Regions from separate parts of the Saccharopolyspora sp. NPDC047091 genome, predicted to be linked through region 3. Evidence: riboswitches for the same ligand, from Rfam matches in the RefSeq annotation. Region 3 holds a riboswitch; each other region holds the start of a gene.

Region 1 (3,267 bases), on a different contig from region 3:
CACCTGCGCGGCGGCCGGACACCAAGCGCGTCGGCGCCGGGCGAGACAGGGCGGCCACGCATTCCCACCTGATCCGGGAACCCGGTCTACCGGCGCGCGCTCGCGGGCCGGTTCTGGCCGGACGACGGGAAAGTCGTCGAGCACCAGGACGTCATCCGAGGCGCCCGCACCGATTCCGGCAACGCGAACGGCGTGTTCCGACCGGTCCGCCGACCCGACTTCATCGGCCCTGGGCGAGCAGCGCGAGACGGGAGGGTAAAGTGGGGGATGATCTTGATCGAGATCGTCCCCCACCGCTGTGACCAGCATCGGAGCGCCCCCGGCAGGACTCGAACCTGCGACCTAAGGATTAGAAGTCCTTTGCTCTCTCCAGCTGAGCTACGAGGGCCCGCACATCGCTCGCGTGAGCTGCAGCAAGCAGGGTAACCGGCCGCTCCGTCGACAGTGGTACCGACGCCATCGGCGTTGCAGAGCCGGTATCGAACGGCAAGCTGATCGACAGCTGCACGGCGGAATTCACGCCGGAAGATCACAGAGGAATCACCGCGCACGCGTCGGGGCCGCCGCGCGATTCCGCGCGACGGCCCCGACGGCTCCCCCTCAGGAGCAGGATTCCGGCTGCACCTTCAGCACGTCGTCGTCCTGGCCGACACCGGTGAACGCGTACTCGTCGACCGGCGTGGCCACGCCGTCGCGCACGTCGAAGGCGACCCGGGAGCCGTCGTACGACGGCTCGGTGGTCTGGCTCTCGTTGGAGGCGGCCAAAGTGATCAGCACCCGGCCGTCCGAGCCCGCGGGCGCGCACTCGTAGCCGACCCGCGCGCCGACACCGCCACCCTCGGTGATCTTCAGCGGCTTGCCGTCCTGCGTCGTCAGCTCGCGCGGCGCGCCGTCGGCACCCAGGTCCCAGACGCTGAACCACGTGGTGTTCGCGCCGATGGACTCGGTGACCAGCACTTCCTGCTTGCCGTCGTGGTTGACGTCGAGCACGCGCATCGGCTGCGTGCCGAAGGACGGGTCGCCGGTCAGCACCGCCTCGGTCACACGTCCGTCCACAGTGAACTTCAGCGACTGCTGCGCGCCGTCACCGATGGCGGAAAGCTGCGCGGTGTCCGGAGTTCCGTCCCCGTTCAAGTCCACAACGGACGTCTCGCTCGAATCGGCGGCGGCGATCCCCGCCGGCACCAGCGCCATCGCCGCCGCAGCCAGCGCACCGATCCCGACGCCCGCCCGAATTCCGTTCTTCCCCACAGCAGGTTCCTCCCGATCGTTTCGTCGCACCGGGACGGAGGAAACTCCGTCCCCGCCCCCTCACCTGTTCGTAAGACGTCCCGCCGCGCGGCGGGTTGCCCGCGGTTCGGAGAAGTTTCCGGCGGGGCGGCGCCCGGGTGATCCGGAACGCGAGGCCTTGTCTTCCCGCCAGAAGCAAGTAGCCTCCGAAGTGCTGGTGGTTCGCACAGCTCTGCGAAAGCGGAGGTGCGCGAGGCAAGAGGGAACCCGGTGCGAATCCGGGACTGCCCCGCAGCGGTGAGTGGGAACGAACGCCGTCACCGGTCGTCACGACCGGTCACAGCACTGAGCGCGAGCTCGGGAAGCGACGGCCAGTAGAAGACCCCGGTTCCACCGGGAAACGCCCACGAGTCCGAAGACCTGCCGCCGGTGCGCGCGTCCTCGTGACGCGCGCTGTTGCGAGGTCTCGCGGGAAGACCCTGGACGACGAGCCGCCGCGTGCGGCGACGTGTGCCCGGATCATGCCCGCTCGACCTCGCAGAACTGCCGTCCAGCTCGCGAGGAGAGAGCGTTGACCAGCACAATCGGATCCACCGTGCTCGGGTTTCCCCGGATCGGACCGAACCGGGAACTGAAGCGGGCACTGGAGAGCTACTGGAAGTCCCGCACCGGTGAAGCGGAACTGCGCGAGGTCGCGCGCACGCTGCGCACCGACACGTGGCGTTCGCTGCGCGACGCCGGGCTGGACTCGGTGCCGGGAAACACCTTTTCCTACTACGACCAGGTCCTCGACGCCGCCGTCACCTTCGGCGCGATCCCGCCCCGCTTCGCGGAACTGGGGCTGAACCCGCTCGACACCTACTTCGCGATGGCGCGCGGCGTGGAATCCGCGCCACCGCTGGAGATGACGAAGTGGTTCGACACCAACTACCACTACATCGTCCCGGAGATCGGGCCGGACACCGAGTTCCGGCTCTCCGACCAGACCGTCGTCGACCAGTACCACGAGGCCGCCGAGCTGGGCATCAAGACCCGCCCGGTCCTGGTCGGGCCGCTGACGTTCCTGCTGCTGTCCAAATCGCAGGACGGCGCGCCCACCTCGTTCCGCCCGCTGGACAAGGTGGACGAGCTCGTCAGCGCCTACGCCGAACTGCTCGGTGAGCTGCACCGGGCCGGGGTCGAGTGGGTGCAGCTGGACGAACCCGCGTTCACCGCGGACCGCTCGCAGGCCGACCTGGACGCGCTGCGCGCCGCCTACCAGCGGCTCGGCGAGCTCTCGGAGCGGCCGAAGATCCTCGTCGCGTCCTACTTCGGCGACCTCGGCGACGCGCTGGACGTGCTGGCCTCCTCCCCCGTCGAGGCCGTCGGCGTGGACCTCGTCGCCGGGAAGCGCACCGTGGACGAACTGCCGTCGGTGCCCGGGCTGCGGGAGAAGACGCTCGTCGCGGGCCTCGTCGACGGGCGCAACATCTGGCGCACCGACCTGGACAAGGCGCTCACCACCGCGGCCACCCTGCTCGGCCTCGCCGGTGAGGTCGCCGTCAGCACCTCCTGCTCGCTGCTGCACGTGCCCTACGACGTCGACGCCGAAACCGACCTCGACCCGCAGGTCGCGTCCTGGCTGGCCTTCGCCGCGCAGAAGGTCGGCGAGGTCGTCGTCCTCGACCGCGCGCTGCACCAGGGCCGCGACACCGTCGCCGAGCAGCTCGACGACGCGCGGCGGCGCATCGCCGACCGCGCCGGAGCCGACCGGGTGCGCAACAACCGGGTGCAGGCGCGGCTCACCTCGCTCAAACCCGAGCACGCCCAGCGCGGCGACTACGCGAACCGGCTCGCCGCGCAGCGGAAATCGCTGCGGCTGCCACCGCTGCCGACGACCACCATCGGCTCCTTCCCGCAGACCACCGACGTGCGCAAGGCGCGCGCCGCGCTGCGCACCGGCAGCATCGACCAGGCCACCTACAAGCAGCGGATGCGCGACGAGATCGAACGCGTCATCCGGCTGCAGGAAGACCTCGGGCTCGACGTGCTCGTGCA
Region 2 (3,267 bases), on a different contig from region 3:
GAACCCGTCCCCGCCACCGGCGAGGAAGTTGTTCACCGCCACCCGGTACTGCGCGGCCGGGTCGACGGGCGCGCCGTCGAGGGTGAGGCCGGAGACCTTCGAGCCGATCGGCGCGGACCGCGAGTACTGGTAGTGCAGCCCGGCCGACACCTGCAGCACGTTCTCGCCCTCGTCGCTCCACTGCTGTTCGAGCACGGCCTGCAGCTGCGCGCCGGTGAGCGTCATGGTCTGCATGGTGTTGCCGAACGGCTGCACGGCGAACGCCTCGCCGTAGGTGATGACGCCGTCTCCTTCGCCCGCCGGGGAGGAGGCGTGCGGCAGGTCGGCGCGCACCCCGCCCGGGTTGGTCAGCGCGAGCTGCGCCCCGGTGTCGCGGGTGGCGGCCAGCTGGGCGTCGGCGACGACGCTGCCGAGGCTGGATTCCCCGGACGGCGCCGGGGTTTTCAGCAGGTCGCCGGTGGCGGTGCCGACGGCGCGGTTCGCGATGGGCGCGGCCTTGGCGCGGGCCTCTTCGACGAGCGCGGCGGCCTCCGGGTCGGGTTCGACGTCGCGGGTGACGACCTCGTTGTGCGCGGTGCTCTGCTCCCGCACGACCTCGCGGGTGTGGCGGTCGACGCGCAGGTCCAGCACCGACAGCAGCCTGCCGTAGGAGGCGCCCTGCACCACGGGCCGCGGGGCGCCCGCCGGGTCGGTGACGGTGCAGTTGTACTGCTGGTGGCTGTGCGCGCTGAACACGGCGTCGACCTGCGGGGAGACGTTCTCGGCGATCTCGGTGGCGGGGCCGCCCGCGGCGACGTCGCAGGAGTTCGGTCCGCCGCCGTCGGCTTCGTCGCCCTGGTGCAGCAGCACGACCTGCGCCTTGATGCCGAAGCGCTCCAGCGCGTCGGAGGTGCGGTCGATGGCCTCGACCTCGTCGCCGAACCGCAGGCCGCGCACCGCTTCGGGGCTGACCACGTTCGGGAGGTCGTGCAGCGTCGCACCGATCACGCCGATCGGGACGCCGCCGGAGACCTGCACGGTGAACGGCATCAGCGCGGGAGCGCCGCCGTCCTCGAAGGTGACGTTGGCGCCGAGGTACGGGAAGCTCGCGCCGTCGAAGGAATCGCGGAACTCGCAACCGTCCTGCGGGTGGCAGCCGCCGGTCTGCAGCCGCTGGAGTTCCTGGTAGCCCTCGTCGAACTCGTGGTTGCCGACGACGTGGCCGCGGACGTCCTGCGAGTTGAGGAAGTCGACGGTGGGTTCGTCGTGGAACAGCGCGGAATTCACCGGCGAGGCGCCCACGCTGTCGCCGGCCGAGAAGACCAGCGAGTTCGGCACCTCGGCGCGCAGCCGCTGCAGGTGGGTGGCGAGGTAGGCGGCGCCGCCGGCTTCGACGGTCCGGCCGTCGTCGAGCTCGACCGTCCCGGAGGACCCGGTGGGCGGTTCGAGGTTGCCGTGCAGGTCGTTGAAGGTGATCAGCCGGACGTCGGTGGTCGCGGGCGGGTCCTGCGGTGCGGCGCCTGCGGTCGCCCCGGTGGCAGTGGCGGCGGTGGCGAGTGCGGTGGCGGCGACGGCGAGTCCGCGTCGCACGCGGTGGGCACGCATGGTTCGGTCTTCCTCCCAGGTGGTGATCTCGGGAGGCAGTCTGCCCGGCGCCACCGACGACCACCACCGAATCCGCGTCACACCCCTCGTGCGAACTCCGCCGGGTGCGGGCAGGATGCGTCCCGGGCGTGCGCGAGCCGCTACCGAACGCGTCCGCCATCGACACCGCCACGCCGATGATGATGGGGTCCGGATCACCGTCGAACCCAAGATGTAGTGTGGCGCCCGCTGATGGTTCGCCGGTCCGGCCGGCGTGACAACAGGGAACCCGGTGCGAGTCCGGGACTGCCCCGCAGCGGTGAACGGGAACGACCGCCGTCACCACCTCCCGGTGGTGCAGCACTGGACGCTCGGCGTCCGGGAAGCGACGGCCAGTAGGTCCGGTGCCGAGCACCGGTCGCCCGTGAGTCCGAAGACCTGCCATCGGTGCGCGCACGAGGGGTGCGCGCCGTCCGGGACCTCGCGGGAGGGTTGCGGGACGAGCGGTGCCGTGCGCGCCGCGGTCCTGGCGCGTTCCGAGGAGTTCCGGGCAGGTGTCCGAGCTTGCGAGGAGAGAGCCAGTGACCGAGTCCACGACCCGGCCGTCAGCAGCGACCGCGGTGGTACCGGCAGGAGTGCGGGTGCTGCGGCGCGACGGGACCGTTTCCGGTTGGGACGAAACGAAGATCTCCGTGGCGTTGACCAAGGCGTTCCTGGCGGCCGAGGGGGATTCGGCCGCATCGTCGTCGCGGTTGCACCAGATCGTCGCGGAGTTGACGGAGCAGGCGGCGCAGGGCGTGCTGCGCCACGCGGGCACCGAGGGCCTGGTGCACATCGAGCAGATCCAGGACATGGTGGAGCTGGCGCTGATGCGCGGCGGGCACCACGGCGTCGCCCGCGCCTACGTGCTCTACCGGGAGGAGCACGCGCAGGCCCGCGAGGCCGAGGTGGCTCCCGCCGAGGACGCCGCTCCCCGCCTGGAGATGACCGCGCCGGACGGCACCCGGGTGCCGCTGGACTGGGAGCGGGTGTCGACCGTCGTCGAGCAGGCCTGCGAGGGCTTGGACGACGTGCGGGCCGACCAGGTGCTGCGGGAGGTGCGGCGCAACGTCTACGACGGCATCAGCTCGGCGGAGCTGGCCGAGTCGCTGACGATGGCGGCGCGCACCTTCGTGGAGGCGGAGCCGAACTACTCGCTGGTGACGTCTCGGCTGCTGCTGGACAAGCTGCGCCGCGAGGCGCTGAGCTTCGTCGCGGGCGAGCCGACCGAGGCCGACCAGGTGCAGATGCGGGACCGCTACGCCGGTTACTTCGCCGACTACGTGCGGCGCGGCATCGAGCTGGAGCAGCTGGACCCGGAGCTCGCCCGCTTCGACCTGGAGCGGCTGGGCGCGGCGCTGGACGCCGACCGGGACATCGCGTTCGGCTTCCTCGGGTTGCAGACGCTCTACGACCGGTACCTGCTGCACGAGAACGGGGTGCGGTTCGAGCTGCCGCAGGCGTTCTTCATGCGGGTCGCGATGGGCGTGGCGCTGCGCGAGGACGACCGGGAGGCGCGGGCGATCGAGTTCTACGACCTGATCTCCTCGTTCGACTTCATGTGCTCGACGCCGACGCTGTTCAACGCGGGCACCACCCGCCCGCAGCTGTCGTCCTGCTTCCTGACCACCGTGGACGACGACCTGCACGGGATCTTCCACGGGA
Region 3 (3,267 bases):
CCGAGCAGCCCGGCCGCGCGCATCGAGTCCTGCACCGCGCGTTGCGCGCGGACCCGCCCGGTCCCGCCGTCCGTGGCGGGAACGGTGGCCTTCCCGTCGGTGAGCAGCACGAGGAGCGGGCGCCTGCGCGGGTCGCGGGTGCGTTCGGTGCCGATGACCTGGTGGACCTTGAGCAGGCCGGTGGCGAGCGGGGTGCGGCCGCCGGTGCGCAGGTCGCGCATCCGGGTGGCGGCGATCTCGACGGAGGAGGTGGGCGGCAGCGCGAGTTCGGCCTGGTCGCCGCGGAAGGTGATGACGCCGACCTTGTCGCGGCGCTGGTAGGCGTCGCGCAGCAGGGAGAGCACGGCGCCGCTGACGGCGGACATCCGTTCGCGGGCCGCCATCGAGCCGGAGGCGTCGACGGCGAACAGGACGAGGTTGCCTTCGCGTCCTTCGCGGACGGAGCGCCGCACGTCGTCGCGGTGCAGCACGAGTCCGGGCCCGGTGCGGCCGCGGGAGCGCTGGTGCGGGGCGGCGGCGATCAGGGTGGCGGGCAGGTGCACGCCATGACCGTCCACTGTGGAGGATCGAACGGTCTGGCCGCTGCGGGAGCGGGCGCGGGACCGCCGCCCGGGGGCGCCTTCGCCGACGCCGGGGACTTCGAGCAGCCGGGCGCGGAACGCGGGTGCGGGCGCGGCCGGGGGCTTGTTCGCCGGGGCCTGGCCGGGGCCGTCCTCGCGCCGGGAGCCGCCGTCGCCGTTCGGCGCGGGCGAGTCCGGCGGAGTGGGGGCTTCGCCGCCGCCGGGCCCGTCGGGGCCGTCGTCCGGTCCGCCGTCGGGCGCGCCACCGCCGCCTCCGCCGGGGCCGTCGTCGGGGCCGTCCGGCGGTTCCTCGCCGGAGTCCTGGTCCGCGCCGGAGTCCTGGCCGTCCGCGGGTTCCTGCTCGGCGTGCTGGGCGGCGTCTTCGAGGGCCTGCTGCAACTGGTCCTCTTCGACGCCGGGCTCGTCGAACGGGTCGCGGCGGCGCCGGTGCGGCAGCGCGAGCCGGGCCGCGGCTTCGACATCGGCCTCGGCGACCTCGTCGGTGCCGCGCCACGCGGCGTGCGCCACGGCGGTGCGGGCGAGCACCAGATCGGCGCGCATCCCGTCCACGTCGAAAGCGGCGCACAGCGCGGAGATCCGGCGCAGTTCGGCGTCGGGCAGCCGCACCGATTCGACGCGGGAGCGGGCGTCGGCGATGCGGCGGGCGAGCGCGGCGTCCTCGGCGGCCCACTGCTCGGCGAAGCCAGCCGGGTCCGCTTCGAAGGCGAGCCGCCTGCGCACCACCTCGGTGCGGGTGGTGACGTCGCGGGAGGCGGCGACCTGCACGGTCAGCCCGAACCGGTCGAGCAGCTGCGGGCGCAGCTCGCCCTCTTCCGGGTTCATGGTGCCGACGAGCAGGAAGGAGGCGGCATGCGTCACCGACACGCCTTCCCGCTCCACGTGCGCGCGCCCCATCGCGGCGGCGTCCAGCAGCAGGTCCACCAGGTGGTCGTGCAGCAGGTTGACCTCGTCGACGTAGAGCACGCCGCGGTGCGCGGCGGCCAGCAGCCCGGGCTGGTAGGCGCTGACGCCTTCGGTCAGCGCGCGTTCGAGGTCGAGGGAACCGACGAGCCGGTCTTCGGTGGCGCCGACCGGGAGTTCCACGAGTTCCGCGGGCCGGGTGGTCCCGGAGACCTCGGCGTGCGGCCCGTCCGGGCACTGCGGGTCGGGCCGCCGCGGCTCGCAGCCGAAGCGGCAGCCGGGCACGACGTCCAGCGCGGGCAGCAGCGATGCGAGGGCGCGCACCACCGTCGACTTCGCGGTGCCCTTCTCCCCCCGCACCAGCACGCCGCCGATGCGCGGGTGCACCGCGTTGAGCAGCAGCGCCAGCCGCATGTCGTCGTGCCCGACCACGGCCGTGAACGGGAACCGCGGGCTCGCGGGAGCAGTCATGCCAGGTGTTCCTTCCTCGGGTCTCGGACGCCCCGATGTCGGCTGGGCCTGGGCGAGGCAGTGTCCTGGCTCCCGGATCAGCGCGGAACTCCGGCCTTCCCAGGCGGCGCCCGGTGGCTCGCGGGGGAGATCCGCTCCCCGGTCACAGTGGCGCCGACCGCACCGGATTCACACCGGTTTCCTGACCTGCCCTGGCTGGGACCAGCGAGCATCGTCGCATCCCCGCGACGGGCGAGGAACCGCCGCGGCTCGCTCAGCGCAGCGAGCCGGGGTATCGGTGCATGTCGACGTGCGGGATGCCGTCTTCGAGATACTCCTCACCCGAGGGTTCGAAGCCGAATCCGCGGTAGAACTCCAGCGCGTAGGTCTGGGCGGAGAGCACGGCGGGGGCGCGCTGGATCTCGGCGAGCGCGGCGCGCATCAGCTTGCGCCCGAGGCCGAGTCCGCGGGCGTCCTTGGCGGTGGCGACGCGGCCGATGCGGAAGGTGCCGTCGGGGTCTTCGAGCAGGCGCAGGTAGCCGAGCACGTACCCGTCGGCGGAGTCGATCCAGAAGTGCCTGGTGGTGGTCTCCAGGTCCCGGCCGTCCAGTTCCGGGTAGGCGCACTGCTGCTCGACCACGAACACGTCCACGCGCAAGCGGAGCATGCGGTAGAAGTCCTCGGCGTCGAGGTCGGCCGTGTAGGCGCGGTGGACGGCGGTGGCGAGCGGTTGCAGGGTCACCCCCACGGGATATCACATTCCGGCTACGACACCCGGGGTCACCTGCGGTGGAAGTAGCGCACACCACGTCCCGCGGGACCGGGCGCGCGAGCCTCGGGGCAGGTCGGTGCTGCGCACGGCTACCCGCGCACCGCCGCGGCGCGAACCCCGGGTGGCGCCGACCCGTCCCGCGGTGCGGGACGGCGGGTTCAGAGCCGCGCGGCGACGTCGTCGGCGACCCCGGAGATCCGGGTGTACACGCCGGGCGTGCCGGGCCGTCCGCAGCCGGTGCCGTAGGAGACGACGCCGATCAGCCTGCCGTCGGCGACGAGCGGCCCGCCGGAGTCCCCGGCGCACGCGTCCCGGCCCCCTTCGGGCGGGCCCGCGCAGACCCGCGTCCCCGGTTCGTAATCGGGGTAGGCGGCGCGGCAGTCCGCGTCCGAGCTGATCGGCACGTCGGCCGAGCGCAACGTCGCCGAGGTGGGCCCGGTCTCGGTGGTGTAGCCCCAGCCGTAAACGCGCGCCGGGGTGCCGGGCCGGTAGCGGGCGGTCTCATCGGCGCCGACCATCGGCAGCACCTCGTCCGGCACGGGCGCGGCCAGGGTCAGCACCGCC

What was found. A riboswitch is a leader RNA that binds a small molecule or an ion and turns the genes downstream of it on or off. The one in region 3 is predicted to bind cobalamin.
Region 1: it holds a riboswitch for cobalamin, as region 3 does, so the genes downstream of both, metE (5-methyltetrahydropteroyltriglutamate--homocysteine S-methyltransferase) here and ABZ805_RS12990 (putative cobaltochelatase) in region 3, are expected to answer to the same signal.
Region 2: it holds a riboswitch for cobalamin, as region 3 does, so the genes downstream of both, ABZ805_RS21745 (ribonucleoside-diphosphate reductase subunit alpha) here and ABZ805_RS12990 (putative cobaltochelatase) in region 3, are expected to answer to the same signal.

Annotation. Positions count from the first base shown of each region.
Region 1 is NZ_JBEYUS010000006.1:163,472-166,738, forward strand. It holds tRNA gene ABZ805_RS05415 (tRNA-Arg) at 315-388, opposite strand; gene ABZ805_RS05420 (hypothetical protein) at 601-1,251, opposite strand; cobalamin riboswitch at 1,432-1,673, shown strand; gene metE (5-methyltetrahydropteroyltriglutamate--homocysteine S-methyltransferase) at 1,802-3,267, shown strand, end outside.
Region 2 is NZ_JBEYUS010000056.1:40,006-43,272, reverse strand. It holds gene ABZ805_RS21750 (bifunctional metallophosphatase/5'-nucleotidase) at 1-1,584, opposite strand, end outside; cobalamin riboswitch at 1,800-2,024, shown strand; gene ABZ805_RS21745 (ribonucleoside-diphosphate reductase subunit alpha) at 2,145-3,267, shown strand, end outside.
Region 3 is NZ_JBEYUS010000023.1:58,381-61,647, forward strand. It holds gene ABZ805_RS12990 (putative cobaltochelatase) at 1-1,952, opposite strand, end outside; cobalamin riboswitch at 2,011-2,137, opposite strand; gene ABZ805_RS12995 (GNAT family N-acetyltransferase) at 2,206-2,673, opposite strand; gene ABZ805_RS13000 (serine protease) at 2,862-3,267, opposite strand, start outside.